Linked DNA regions of Pseudonocardia sp. HH130630-07. The protein of the gene in region 1 binds, or shares a complex with, the protein of each later gene. Links are inferred from orthologs where the notes say so. Each region holds a gene or a part of one and is shown on either strand. Other genes may lie near its edges.

Region 1 (7,566 bases):
GGCGACGACACCGAGGTCGTGCGTGATCATCACCAGCGCGGTTCCCGTCTCCGCGACGAGTTCCCGCAGCAGCTCCAGGATCTGCGCCTGGATGGTGACGTCCAGCGCGGTGGTGGGTTCGTCGGCGATGAGCAGCCGCGGCCGGCAGGCCAGCGCGATCGCGATCAGCGCGCGCTGGCGCATGCCGCCGGACATCTGGTGCGGGTAGGACGACAACCGCCGGGCCGGGTCCGGGATGCCCACCCGGTCCAGCAGCTCGACCGCCTCGGTACGGGCCTCGGCCTTGCCCATCCCGCGGTGCCGGACCAGGGCCTCGGTGATCTGGACCCCGACCTGCACCACCGGGTTCAGCGAGGACAGCGGGTCCTGGAACACCATCCCGATGTCGCGGCCGCGCCGGGCACGCAGCTCGGCGTCGGACAGCGTGAGCAGGTCGACCGGCTCGGCGGTGTCCGGGGCGTCGAGCAGCACCTTCCCCGACACCCGCGGGGTACGGCCGGGCAGCAGCCCCATGATCGCCAGCGAGGTGACCGACTTGCCGCAGCCGGACTCGCCGACCAGGCCGACGACCTCGCCGGGGTTCACGTCGAACGACACCCCGTCGACCGCGGTCACCGCCGGCTCGCCCTTGCGCACGAACCGGACCGAGAGGTCCTCCACGGACAGCAGCGGCGTCATCGGCGCCCCTTCGGGTCGAGTGCCTCGCGCAGCGACTCGCCGAGCAGCGTGAACCCGAGCGCGACCACGATGATCGCGATCGCCGGGTAGAACGCCAGCGCCGGGCGGACGTCGAGGAACGGCTGGGCGGACGCGAGCATCAGGCCCCACTCCGCGCGGGCCGGGTCGGCGTCGCCGAGCCCGAGGAAGGACAGCGCGGCGGCGTCCAGGATCGCGGTGGCCAGGGTCAGCGTGGCCTGCACGATCACCGGCCCGACCGCGTTCGGGATCATGTGCCGCAGCACGATCGCCCGGCGCCGGACGCCGAGCGCGGTCGCGGCGAGCACGTGGTCGGACTCGCGCTGGGCGAGCATCGACCCGCGCAGCAGCCGGGCGAAGATCGGCACGTTGACCAGCGCGACCGCGACGATCACCGTGCCCTGGCTGGGCCGGGCGGCGAGCGCGGCGATCGAGATGGCCAGCAGCAGCGACGGGATCGACAGCAGCACGTCGGTGACCCGCATGAGCACGGTGTCCACCCAGCCGCCGAGCGCTCCGGCGACCGCGCCGATCAGCACCCCGACCGACAGCCCGAGCAGCGTCGCCAGTACGCCGACCAGCAAGGTCTGCCGGGACGCCAGCACCAGCCGGGAGAACTCGTCGCGGCCGTTCTGGTCCGAGCCGAGCGGGAACCCGTCCTGCGGGCCGGGGATCGTGCCGGGCCGGAGCCCGTCGAGCAGCTCGGGGAACGCCTGGGCCGGGTCGTGCGGGGCGATCAGCGGCGCGAACACCGAGATCAGCACGAACAACCCGACGAGCACGGCGCCGACGATCGCGGTGGGGCTGCGGCGGAGCCGGATCAGCGCGTCCGCGGTCAGGCTCCGGCCGGCCGTCTCGTCGATCTTGTCCCGGCGGCGGCGGGAGTACTGCGAGACCGCGCTCACCGGAGCCTCACCCTCGGGTCGATGATCGCGTAGGACAGGTCGACGAGCAGGTTGACCAGCACGTAGATCAGCGCACCGAGCAGGACGACCGCCTGCAGCCGCGGGTAGTCGCGGCGTTCGATGCCCTCGGCGATGAGGGTGCCGATCCCGCCCCAGTTGAAGACCTTCTCGGTGAGCACCGCCCCGGCGAGGAGCAGACCGGTCTGCAGGCCGATCGTCGTCGACACCGGCAGCAGCGCGTTGCGCAGGACGTGCCGCCCGCGGACCGTGCCGGGCGCGAGGCCCTTGGCGTTGGCGGTACGGACGAAGTCGGACTCCAGCACGTCGAGCACCGACGCCCGGGTGATCCGCACGATCACGGCCAGCGGGATCGTCGCGAGCGTCACCGCGGGGAGCACGAGGTGCACGATCGCGTCCCAGCTCGCGTCGAACTCGCGGGTGAGGAACCCGTCGAGGATCGCGAAGCCGGTGACGGAGGTGGCGTCGATGCCGATCGCCTGCCGCCCGGACGGCGGGAGCAGCCCGAACTCGACGGCGAAGAGCTGCTTGAGGATGTAGCCCAGGAAGAACACCGGGACGGCGACGCCGACGAGCGTCCCGAGGATCGTGATGTTGTCCCACGGCCGGGCGCGGTAGCGGGCCGCGACGTAGCCGAGCGGGATGCCGGCCAGGATCGCGAGCAGCAGCGCCGAGACCGCCAGCTCGATGGTGGCCGGCAGGGCCCGGCCGAGCTCGGAGAGCACCGGGTCCCCGCTGACCAGGGAGGCGCCGAAGTCACCGGTGACCGCCCGGCCCAGGTAGCGCAGGTACTGGATCCAGACCGGCTGGTCCAGGCCGAGCGTGCGGTTGAGCGCCGCGATCGACTCCGGGGTGGCCTTGTCGCCGAGCAGTGCTCCGGCCGGTCCGCCGGGCAGCGAGCGCAGCCAGGCGAACAACAGCACGGAGAGGATCAGCAACGTCGGGATCACCTGGAGCAGGCGGCGCGCGACGTAGCGCAGCATGCGTGTGAGGTCCTCTGTGGTGGGGAGGCCGTCACCGGGCGCCGCGGGATCACCACGGCGCCCGGTGCGTGCGAACGGATCAGTTCTTGCTGACGGTGTAGAACCGCTCGTCGGTGAGCGGGCTCGGGATGACGCCCTGGACGTTGTCCTTGACGACGATCGCCGGACCGGTGGTGAGGATCGGCACCGCCGGCAGGTACGTCGACATGATGTCGGCGTTGGCCTTCTCGTACGCCGCGGCGTGCCCGGCCGGGTCCGGGATCGCGTCGGCCTTGGCCAGCTCGTCGAACATCGCCGGGTTCTGCGGGCCGAACTCGGCCTTCTCCCGGCCGAAGAACGTGCCGACGAAGTTGCCGGCGTCGTTGTAGTCGCCGGTCCAGCCCAGCATGTGCAGGTCGTGCTTGCCTGCCTTCTGGACGTCGTCCTTGTAGCCGCCGTTCCACGGCCGCGCGACCGGGTTGACCGTGATGCCGACGGCCTCCAGGTTCGCCGCCATCGCGGAGAACAGGTCGGACGGGTTCGGCATGTAGGGCCGGGTGACCTCGGTCGGGTAGTAGAAGTTCAGCGTCAGGTTCGGCTGACCGGCCTCGGCGAGCAGCTGCTTGGCCTTCGCCGGGTCGTACGGGTACTGGGTGACCTGCTGGGCGTAGCCCGCGACGGTCGGCGGCACGAACTCCTGCGCGACGGCCGAGCCCTCCGGCATCTTGGTGCGCACCAGCGACTCCCGGTCGATCGCGTGCGCGATCGCCTGGCGGACCTTGAGGTCGCGCAGGGCCGGGTTGTTCTTGGTGTTGAAGCCGACGTAGAGGATCGAGAACGGGTCCCGGATCAGGACCTGGTTGCCCTGCTCCTTCAACGTCCCGTAGTCCGCCGGGCTCGGGTAGTCGTAGCCGTCGATGGTGCCGGCGGCCAGCTCCTGCTTGCGGGCGTTCTCGTCCGGGATGATCTTGAAGATCAGCTTGTCGACCTTGGCCTTCTCGCCCCAGTAGTCGTCGTTGCGGGCGAGGGTGATGGTGCCGTTCGCCTTGTCGAAGCTCTCGAAGCGGAACGGCCCGGTGCCGGTGGGGTGCTCGGTGGCGTAGGCGGGGTAGGTGAAGGAGTCCCCGCTCTGGGTCACGGCGTCGGCGTCGTACTGCTCGAGCGCGGCCGGGCTGGAGATCGAGAACGAGGTCAGGCCGAACGCGGCCGGGAAGGCGCCCTTGAACTTGTTCAGGTTCAGCACGGCGGTGGTCGGGTCCTGCGCGGTGCAGGACTTGTAGACCGGGTCGCCGGAGGCGTCGCCCTCGTTCTGCGCGAAGCCCTCGAAGACGTCGCCGTAGTAGATCATCTGGCTCTGGGCGGCGGCGCCCTTCATCTGGAACCACCGGTCGAAGTTCGCGCAGACGGCGGCCGCGTCGAGCGCCGTGCCGTCGTGGAACTTCACGCCGTCGCGCAGGGTGAACGTCCAGGTCTTGCCGTCCGGCGAGGACTCCCAGGCGGTGGCGAGACCGGGCTCCAGCTCGGTGGTGCCCTGCTTGTAGGTGATCAGCGTGTCGAACATCTGGCGCGCCGGCCGGAAGCTCTCGCCGTCGTCGTTGAACGTCGGGTCGAAGTTCTTCGGCGCACCGGCCGCTCCGAAGACGAACGTCCCGCCGGTCGCGCCGTCCTCGCCGCCGGAGCCCCGATCGGAGGCCGCACACGCCGTCATGGTCAGCGCCAGCAGTCCAGCGGTGATCGCCGTGGCCCACCGTTTCGCTTGCATCAGTCCCCCACTCGGTTGCCGGTACGTGGCGCCTCGATGTGAGCGCGGCGACACCCGGTGGATGGAAAACCTATAGCGAAGAGTTACCTGCCGGTAGACCTGTACATCACGAAAGGGCTACGAATTGGGACGTGCGTACCGATCATGTGACATCTGGTCGATCATGAGCGGTCGACCGGCGGAGCGGTGCCGGTCCCGCCACTGGGCCACGACCTGCCTGCTCGTGGCCGGGTCCAGGGCGTCGGCGCGGACGTCGGCGAGCACCCGCCGGTAGGTGTCGAGATCCCGGGCCGCGTCCAGGAACGTCTCGCCGGCGTGACCCTCCGTGTGCACGACGTCGGGGCCGAGCTCGTCCGGGATCTCCAGCACCGCGAACCGCCCGGCGTGCGCCCGCTGGACCCCGGCGGAGAACGGCAGCACCCGCAGCTCGACGTTCGGCAGCTCGGACAGCTCCAGCAGATGGTCCAGCTGCTCGACCATCACCTGGCGGCTGCCGGTGACCCGGGCGAGCACACCCTCGTCGATCACCGAGCGGAGCCGCAGCGGCGGATCGGCCACGAGCGCCTCGTGCCGGCGGCGGCGCAGGTGGACGAGCTGGTCGATCTCCCACCCGTCGTGGCGGGGCAGCCGGGCGCGCAGCACCGCCCGCGCGTAGGCCCGGGTCTGCAGCAGGCCGTGCAGCACCGACAGGTCGAACCCGTCGACGCCGGTCGCGTCGGTCTCCACCGCGGCGTAGCGGCCGGGGGCGGGCAGCGCGTAGCGGTCGGTGCTCAGTCCCTCGGTGAACGGCTCCCACCAGCCCCGGGTACGGCTCTGGGTCACCAGCCTGCGGAGCATCTCGGCCTCGACGTCGGCCACCCCGCCGTAGAGGTCGAGCAGGCCGTCGACGTCGGCGCGGCGCGGGATCCCCTTCCCGTTCTCGAGGCGGCTGATCTTGGACGTCGAGCAGGCCAGCGCCCGGGCGACGTCCTCCAGCTTGAGGCCCGCCTTCCCGCGCAACCGCCGCAGCTCCGCGCCGAGACGGCGCCGGGCCCCGACCGGTTCCTGCTCCACCGCCGTCTCCCCCCACCCAGGTCGTGCGCCCTCCATGCAATCACACCGTGCGTGCAATCTCGCCGTCCGTGCAAGTTTCACCGGTTCTGCAATTGCACAACAGGCCCCGATCCGGCACTCTTGAGGTACCCGATCGTGACGGGCAGCACACCGCCCGCCGCGTACGGGGGAACCACGACGACCAACGAGAAGAACCGAGGTGAACCAGATGATCCGCACGACACAGAGGCCGCACGCCGGCAAGCGTGAGGGGGCCCGCACGGGGCGGTGGTACCCGTGATCGCCCTGGTGGCGCTGGTCCTCTCCGGGCTGGCGGTCATCGTCGTCACCGCGACCGTCATCGGCGTGACGGAGTCCCGGCAGAGCGGGGCCTGGCGCCGGATCGCCGCCGAACGGCGGAGGTCGTGGGAGCGCAGGCAGCGCCAGCTGCACGGCGGTCACCACGAGGTGGATGCGTGGGGCGACGAGGACACCGACTGAGATCGGTGGAAGGAGCGGGAACCCGGGCCCGAGAGCCCCGAGAGAGAGGTTCGGCGCAGTAGCGGGGGGTTGCTACGCCGGGTGGCCGGTCCACGTCCGCGCAGGACGGGGCCGGCCGTTCGTCGTTTCCGGGCCCGGTCGGTGGTCGCGGGCCCCGCTCCGGTGGTCGCGGCCCCGCGGAACCGGCACGCTCGCGGCTGCGGGCCCGAGTCCGGGCTACAGCGCGCGGCGGCCGGCGAGCGCGCGGCCCAGGGTCATCTCGTCGGCGAACTCCAGGTCGCCACCCATCGGCAGGCCGGAGGCGAGCCGGGTGACGGTCAGTCCCGGGAAGTCCCGCAGCAGCCGGACCAGGTAGGTCGCCGTGGCCTCGCCCTCGGTGTTCGGGTCGGTGGCGATGATGACCTCGGAGATCTCGGTCTCGTCCTGCGCCGGGCCGGTCCCGCCGAGCCGGGCGAGCAGCTCGCGGATCCGCAGCGTGTCCGGCCCGATCCCGGCGAGCGGGTCGAGCGCACCGCCGAGCACGTGGTAGCGGCCCTTGAACTCGCGGGTCCGCTCCACGGCCAGCACGTCCTTGGGCTCCTCGACCACGCAGACCAGCGTCGGGTTCCGGCGGGCGTCGGCGCAGTACCGGCAGCGGGTGTCCGCCGAGACGTTGCCGCAGACCTCGCAGAACGCGACGCCCTGCTTGACCGTCTGCAGGACCTCCTGCAGCCGCGCGATGTCGGCCGGATCCGCCGCGAGCAGGTGGAACGCGATCCGCTGCGCGCTCTTCGGCCCGACCCCGGGGAGCCGGCCCAACTCGTCGATCAGGTCCTGGACCGGTCCCTCGAACACCTCAGGCGCCCGGGAGGCCCAGGCCGCCCATGTCGAGACCGCCGGCCAGCGGCCCCATCTTCTGCTGCTGCAGCTCCTGCGCGCGGGCGACCGCGTCGCTCATCGCGCCGATGACCAGGTCCTGCAGGGTCTCGACGTCGTCCGGGTCGACGATCTTCGGGTCGATCCGGACCGAGCGGGGCTCCAGCCCCGCGGTCAGGGTGACCTCGACGAGACCGTTGCCGGCCTGGCCGGTGACCTCGGCGACGGCGAGCTCCGCCTGGGCCTCCTGCAGCTGCTGCTGCATCTTCTGCGCCTGCTGCATGATCATCTGCATGTCGGGCTGACCGGGTTGCACGCGTACCCCTCGCTGTCGGGTCCCGGCTCCGTGCGGCCGGGTGGCCCCGGCGACGCGACCGGTGCGGACGTCTCCACGGCCAGGGTAGTCGTGTCAGGCTGTCGCACCGTGCACGCCCCGATCCGCTCCGCCGTCACCGCCGTACCGGCCGCCCTGCTCGCCACGGTGCTCTGTGCCGGTTGCACGCCCGCCGCCGCCCCGGCGCCCCCCGCCACGGTCGCGCCGCCGGTGGCCGAGGCCGCCAGCACCCGCCCGGCCCCGCCGGAGCCGGCCCCGGTCGTCGTGCTCGATCCCGGGCACAACGGCGGGAACGGGGCGGCGTCCGCCGAGATCGCCCGGCCGGTCCCGGACGGGCGCGGCGGGACCAAGCCGTGCAACACCACCGGCACCGAGGCCGCGGACGGCAGCCCCGAGCACGCGTTCGCCTGGGACCTCGCCCAGCGGGTCCGGACCCGGCTGGAGTCGGCCGGGGTGCGCGTCGTCCTCACCCGCGACAGCGACGACGGCGTCGGCCCCTGT
Region 2 (5,972 bases), 1.8 Mb from region 1 along the record:
CCACCCGCCCCCGCCACGCGCACCGCTCGGTCGCGACGACCGGCACCCCGGGGCCGGGGGCGAAGGTGAGGCCCCGGGCCCCGGCCGGCCCGGCGACCAGGTCGGTGACCAGCTCGTCCAGCGGTGCGCCGGTCGCCGCCTCGAGCATCAGGCCGATCAGGATGAACCCCTGCGAGCTGTAGTCGACCTGCGTGCCGGGGCGGTGCGCGAGCGGCAGCTCCGCGACGGCCCGCAGCAGCGCCTCCCGGGTGCCGTGCTCGCGCCAGAGCGGGACCCGGCCGGGCAGCCCGGAGGTGTGCAGCAGGAGCTGCGCCAGGGTCGCGTCCGCCGCGGGGGTTCCGCGGTGCGCGGGGAGCAGCCGGGCGACGGTGTCGTCGTCGGCCAGCGCACCACGCTCCACCAGCACGGCCGCGGCCAGCGCGACCAGCGGTTTGGTCACCGAGGCCAGGTCGAACAGCTCGGTCCCGTCCAGCGGGGCCGCATCGATCCCGTCGCCGGCCCCGGTGACCTCGGGGAGGTCCGGCCAGGCCCGGGTGCCGAGCGTGCCCCGGACCCGGTGCCCGTCGGCGTCGCCGACGGCCCAGGCCGCGGCCGAGAACACCCCGTCCGCGCGGGCGCCGGCCAGGAGATCGGTCAGGGCTCCGCCGGGCGCCCTCACGCGTGCCGCCGCTGCGGTCCGGCGGTGGAGCGCGCCCGCAGCACCGACGACGTCGTCGCGGCCGTCTCGGCGACCAGCGGCCCGAGCCGCTCGACGGCGGCGTCGGCGAGGGTGAACGCGGTGCCGGACACCCCGATCGCGCCGATCACCCCGCCGGTGCCGTCGAGCACCGGTGCGGCGATCGAGCGGACACCGTCGGTGTCGTCGCGCACCGTCACCGGTGGCGGGTCCCCGGGCCCGGTGGCCAGCACGGCGCTCCCGAACGCGGTGTCGCCGACCGGCGCCGTGTGGCCGGGCCGGGCCGGCAGGCCGTACGGATCGGTCGACTCCAGCGAGTCGACGGTGACCACCTGGTCGGCGAACCGCTGCACGAAGTGCGCGGACAGCCCGCTCGCCGCCCGCAGGCGTTCCAGCCCCTGCCGGATCACCGGGCGCCGCGGGTCCTCGGCGAGCGCGGCGGCGGCGATCCCGAGGAACCGGGGCCCGATCGTGTAGCAGCCACCCGGGGCGGTGACGACGAACCCGGACTCCACCAGGTTGCGCAGCATCCGGTGCACGGTGGCCTTCGCCAGCCCGGTAGCGGCGGCCAGGTCGACGATGCGGTGCGGCCCGGGAGCGTGCGCGAGCGCGGTGAGGACGTCCAGCACCTTGGTCGCGGCCGAGCGGGCACCACGGTCGTCGTTCATGGGCCGGATACTACCCGGCGGACGACCCGTTTCCTGCAGCGGAACGGTGCAATCGTCAGTCGGAACTGCTGTATTGGGCAGCGACACACGTCCCGTCGACCAGAGGAGGTGCCGTGACCGACCCGTCATCGGGGCCGAGCCGGCGCGCGCTGCTCCGTGGCATCGCGGCCGCCGTGCCGCTGCTCGCGCTCGGCCCGGCGCTCACGGCCTGCGCGCCGGCCGCCGACCGGCCGCCCACCCGCCTGCTGCGGGTCTCGCAGGCCTCGGACCCGCGCTCCATGGACCCGCACAAGGTGGCCGACATCGTCTCGATGAACGCCCTGATCAACGTGTTCGACTGCCTCACCGAGCGGACCGCCGACAACCGGCTCGGGCCGCGGCTGGCGACCTCGTGGACGGCGGTCACCGACACCCGGTGGCGGTTCACGCTGCGTCGCGGCGTCCGGTTCCACAACGGCGAGGTGTTCGACGCCCGCGCGGTGGCGTTCAGCATCGAGCGGCTGCTCGACCCGGCGACGGCGTCGCCGATCGTCGAGCTGCGCTACGTGACCGGGGTCGAGATCGTCGACGACCACACCGTCGACATCGTGACCGACCGGCCGGACCCGGTGCTGCCGGCGAAGCTGTCGTTGTTCGGCGGGGTCGTCGTCCCCCCTGGCTACCTGCGGGAGGTGGGGGAGGAGGGGTTCGCCGCGGCCCCGGTCGGCACCGGGCCGTTCCGCTTCACCGAGTGGCAGCGCTCGGTCGCGCTGCGGCTCACGGCGGTGCCCGACCACTGGGCCGGCCCGCCCGGGGTGGAGCGGTTGGAGCTGCAGACCATCTCCAACCCGGCGTCGGCGCTCGCCGCGCTGCAGAGCGACGCGGTCGACATGGTGACCGGTCTCAACCCGGACGCGGCCCTGCAGCTGCAGGGTTACCGGGGCATCGCCGTCGCCAACAGTCCCGGCATCCGGATGTCCTACCTGTCGCTGGACACCACCGACCCGGTGCTGTCGGACGTGCGGGTGCGTCGCGCGCTCAACCACGCGGTCGACGTGCCGCTGCTGATCGACGCCGTGCTCGACGGGAAGGCCCGCGAGGTCCCGACGATGATCCCGCGCGAGTCCTTCGGGTTCGACCCGGCCGTCGCGCCCTACTCCCGGGACCTGGAGCGGGCCCGCGCGCTGCTCGCCGAGGCCGGGCACCCGGACGGCTTCTCGACGACGCTGACGGCGTCGAGCGCGGACGCGATGGTCGCCCAGGCCGTCGCCGGGCTGCTGGCCAGGGCCGGGGTGCGCGCCGAGGTCGAGCTGCTCGACCCGAGCACCTACTCCTCCCGGCTGACCAGCGACAACCGCGGTGCGCTCGGCCCGGTGTACCTGGCGGCCACCACCGGCTGGACGCTCGACGGGCAGAGCCCGGTGCAGTCCAACGTCCGCAGCGACCGGCGGCAGAGCCGCTGGACCGACCCGCGGGCGGACGCGCTCATCGACCGCGAGGAGCTGTCGATCGACCCGGCCGCCCGGACCGCGGCGTTCGCCGAGCTGCAGGAGCTGCTGTCCGACGAGGCGCCGTTCGTCTTCCTGCACCAGCTCGACGCCGTCCTGATCACCAACGAGCGGGTGTCGTGGACCCCGAACGTCGTCGGCGTGCTGGCGATGGCGACCGCGGAGGTGCGCGATGGGTGAGATCGGCCCGCTGGCCCGCACGATCCTGGGCAAGCTCGGCTCGGCCGTGCTGGTCCTGTTCGTGGTGGCGACCGTGGCGTTCGGCCTGGTCCGGATCTCCGGTGACCCGCTGGCCCTGCTGCTGCCGCCGGACGCGAGCCCGGAGCAGGCGGCCGGGCTCGCCGCCGGACTGGGCCTGGACCGCCCGCTCTGGCAGCAGTACCTGTCCTACCTGGGCGGGCTGCTCCGGGGCGACCTCGGGACGTCGATCTTCTACGACCAGCCGGTGACGTCGCTGATCGCCGACCGGCTCCCGGCGACCGCCCTGCTCGCGGTGTCGGCGCTGCTGCTCGCGCTCGTCGTCGCGGTACCGGCCGGGATCGTCTCCGCGGTCCGGCGCGGCACCCGCACCGACAGCGCGATCGGCGTCGCGGTGCTGGTGGGGCAGTCGGTGCCCGCGTTCTGGACGGGCATCGTGCTGATCCTGCTGTTCGCGGTGTCGCTGCGGATCCTCCCGGCCGCCGGGTACGGCAGCGCGGCGAACCTCGTGCTGCCCGCGGTGACGCTGTCGATCTACTCGCTGGCCGTGATCGCGCGGCTGCTGCGCACCTCGCTGGTCGACGTGCTGTCCGCGGACTTCGTGCGCACCGCACGGGCCAAGGGGGCCGGGCCGACCCGGGTCGTCGTCGGGCACGCGCTGCGCAACGCGGCGCTCCCGGTGGTCACGGTGATCGGCCTGGAGCTGGGCTCGCTGCTCGGCGGCGCGATCCTCACCGAACAGGTCTTCAGCTGGCCCGGGATCGGCCGGCTCGCCGTCGAGGCGATCACCAACCGGGACTTCCCGCTCGTGCAGGGCACGGTCCTGTTCTTCGCGGTGGTGTTCGTGCTGGTGAACCTGCTGGTCGACCTCTCCTACTCCGTGCTCGACCCGAGAGTGAGGCTGCGCGCATGAGCGTCGTACCGGACGTCCCGGCCCGCCCGTCGCTGCTGCGCAGGATGTGCGGCACCCGGCTCGCGGTGCCCGCACTCGTCGTCCTCGGGCTGGTCGTGCTGGCCGCGGCGCTGGCCGACGTCATCGCGCCGTGGGACCCGAACGCCCAGGACCTGCTGGTCCGGCTGCAGCCCCCGGGACCGGGCGGCGGGCACCCGCTCGGCACGGACGCGCTCGGCCGCGACGTGCTGAGCAGGCTGATCCACGGGGCCAGGGTCTCGCTGCTGGTCGGGATCGCCGCGGCACTGGTCTCCGGCGTCGCCGGGGCGGTCGTCGGGCTGGTCGCCGGTGCCCGTGGCGGCCGGACCGACCGGATCCTGATGGGTCTGGCCGACGTCCAGCTCGCCTTCCCCGGCGTGCTCGTCGCGCTGGCCGTGGTCGCCTTCGTCGGCAACGGGCTCTGGATCGTGATCGCCGTGCTCGGCGTGACGAACTGGGTGTCCTACGCCCGCGTCGTCCGGTCGTCGGTGCTGTCGCTGCGCGAGCGGGAGTTCGTGCTGGGCGCCAGGGCGATCGGCGTCGGCCCGGTGACGATCATGCGGCGGCACCTGCTGCCGAACGTGATGGCACCGCTGGCCACCGTCGCCACGCTCAACGTCGCCGCCGCGATCCTCGCCGAGTCCGCGCTGAGCTTCCTCGGCCTCGGCGTCCCCGCATCGGTGCCGACCTGGGGCTTGATGCTCAGCGAGGGCCAGCTCTACCTGGGTACCGCGTGGTGGATCGCGGTGTTCCCGGGGCTGGCGCTGCTGTGCACCGCGCTGGCCGTGAACGTCACCGGCGACGCGCTGCGCGGCGCCACCGACCCGAAGGTGTACCGCCGATGACCGACGCCGTGACCGACCGCGAGCCCGTCCTGGACGTGCGGGACCTGCACGTCGACTTCGCGCTGGGGCAGCGCACCGTGCACGCGGTGCGCGGGGTGGACCTGCAGGTGCACCGCGGCGAGGTGCTCGCCGTGGTGGGCGAGTCCGGCAGCGGCAAGAGCGCCACCGCGCTGTCGGTGCTCGGACTCAACCCGGTGCCGCCGGCGCGCTACCCGGCCGGCCGGATCGGGTTCGGGGGCCGGGACCTGCTGACGCTGTCCGAGCCGGAGCTGCGCACGGTACGCGGCGGCGAGATCGCGATGATCTTCCAGGACCCGATGACCTGCCTCAACCCGGTCACCCGGGTCGGCCGCCAGATCGAGGAGGTCTGCCTGCTGCACCGCGGCGGGCGGCCCGGGTCGCACCGGGCCGAGGTGCTCGCCGCACTGGCCGCGGCCGGGATCGGCGACCCGGAACAGCGCATCGACCAGTACCCGCACCAGCTCTCCGGCGGGCTGCGCCAGCGCGTGATGATCGCGATGGCGCTGGTCGCGCAGCCCCGGCTGCTGATCGCCGACGAACCGACGACGGCGCTCGACGTGACCGTGCAGGCCCAGATCCTCGACGTCCTCGACCGGCTCCGCGCCGAGCGCGACATGGCGATCCTGCTGATCACCCACGACCTCGGTGTCGTCGCCGGGGTGGCCGACCGGGTCGTCGTCATGCGGCACGGGCAGGTGGTCGAGCACGGCACCGTCGACGACGTGTTCGGCGCGCCGGCGCACCCCTACACCCGGCAGCTGCTCGCCGCCACGCCCCGGCTGCACCCGGCCGACACCCCGCGGGAGGACACCGCATGAGCACCCCCACGGCCACCGCCCCGCTGGTCCGGGCCCGGGGCCTGCGCAAGGAGTACCCGCGGCGCGGCACGACCCCGTTCGTCGCCGTCGACGACGTCGACCTGGAGGTGCACCCGGGGGAGACCCTGGCCGTGGTCGGTGAGTCCGGCTCCGGCAAGACCACCCTGACCCGGCTGCTGCTCGGCCTGCTCGAACCGACCGCGGGGACCGTCGAGATCGGCGGGCGGGACGTCGCCGGGCTGGACCGGGCGGGCCGGGCCGCCCTCCGGCGTTCGGTGCAGGTCGTGTTCCAGGACCCGTACTCCAGCATGAACCCGCGGATGCGGGT

Evidence for each region.
Region 2: the proteins of AFB00_RS09470 (region 1) and AFB00_RS17700 are in contact, whole or in part, in a cryo-EM structure (PDB 8Z1Y), measured with the Escherichia coli proteins. The link is inferred for Pseudonocardia sp. HH130630-07 from one-to-one orthologs.

What each region holds. Positions count from the first base shown.
Region 1 is NZ_CP013854.1:1,963,355-1,970,920, forward strand. Bases 2,013-4,946 are described here. They hold AFB00_RS09470 (ABC transporter substrate-binding protein), read right to left. Parts: upstream 4,344-4,946; coding sequence 2,682-4,343; downstream 2,013-2,681. Other genes in these bases: AFB00_RS09465 (ABC transporter permease), read right to left, coding at 2,013-2,602; AFB00_RS09475 (helix-turn-helix domain-containing protein), read right to left, coding at 4,461-4,946. Also shown: AFB00_RS09455 (ABC transporter ATP-binding protein), read right to left, coding at 1-678; AFB00_RS09460 (ABC transporter permease), read right to left, coding at 675-1,601; more of AFB00_RS09465, read right to left, coding at 1,598-2,012; more of AFB00_RS09475, read right to left, coding at 4,947-5,396; AFB00_RS09480 (hypothetical protein), read left to right, coding at 5,673-5,876; recombination mediator RecR, read right to left, coding at 6,093-6,710; AFB00_RS09490 (YbaB/EbfC family nucleoid-associated protein), read right to left, coding at 6,712-7,026; AFB00_RS09495 (N-acetylmuramoyl-L-alanine amidase), read left to right, coding at 7,156-7,566. UniProt on the Escherichia coli protein: Part of the ABC transporter DppABCDF involved in dipeptide transport. Binds dipeptides and accepts a wide range of side chains, including small neutral, bulky hydrophobic, and positively and negatively charged groups. Tripeptides are poor substrates.
Region 2 is NZ_CP013854.1:3,721,124-3,727,095, forward strand. Bases 2,873-5,871 are described here. They hold AFB00_RS17700 (ABC transporter permease), read left to right. Parts: upstream 2,873-3,938; coding sequence 3,939-4,805; downstream 4,806-5,871. Other genes in these bases: AFB00_RS17690 (ABC transporter substrate-binding protein), read left to right, coding at 2,873-3,011; AFB00_RS17695 (ABC transporter permease), read left to right, coding at 3,004-3,942; AFB00_RS17705 (ATP-binding cassette domain-containing protein), read left to right, coding at 4,802-5,644. Outside these bases: AFB00_RS17680 (serine hydrolase domain-containing protein), read right to left, coding at 1-658; AFB00_RS17685 (IclR family transcriptional regulator), read right to left, coding at 655-1,344; more of AFB00_RS17690, read left to right, coding at 1,458-2,872. UniProt on the Escherichia coli protein: Part of the ABC transporter DppABCDF involved in dipeptide transport. Responsible for the translocation of the substrate across the membrane.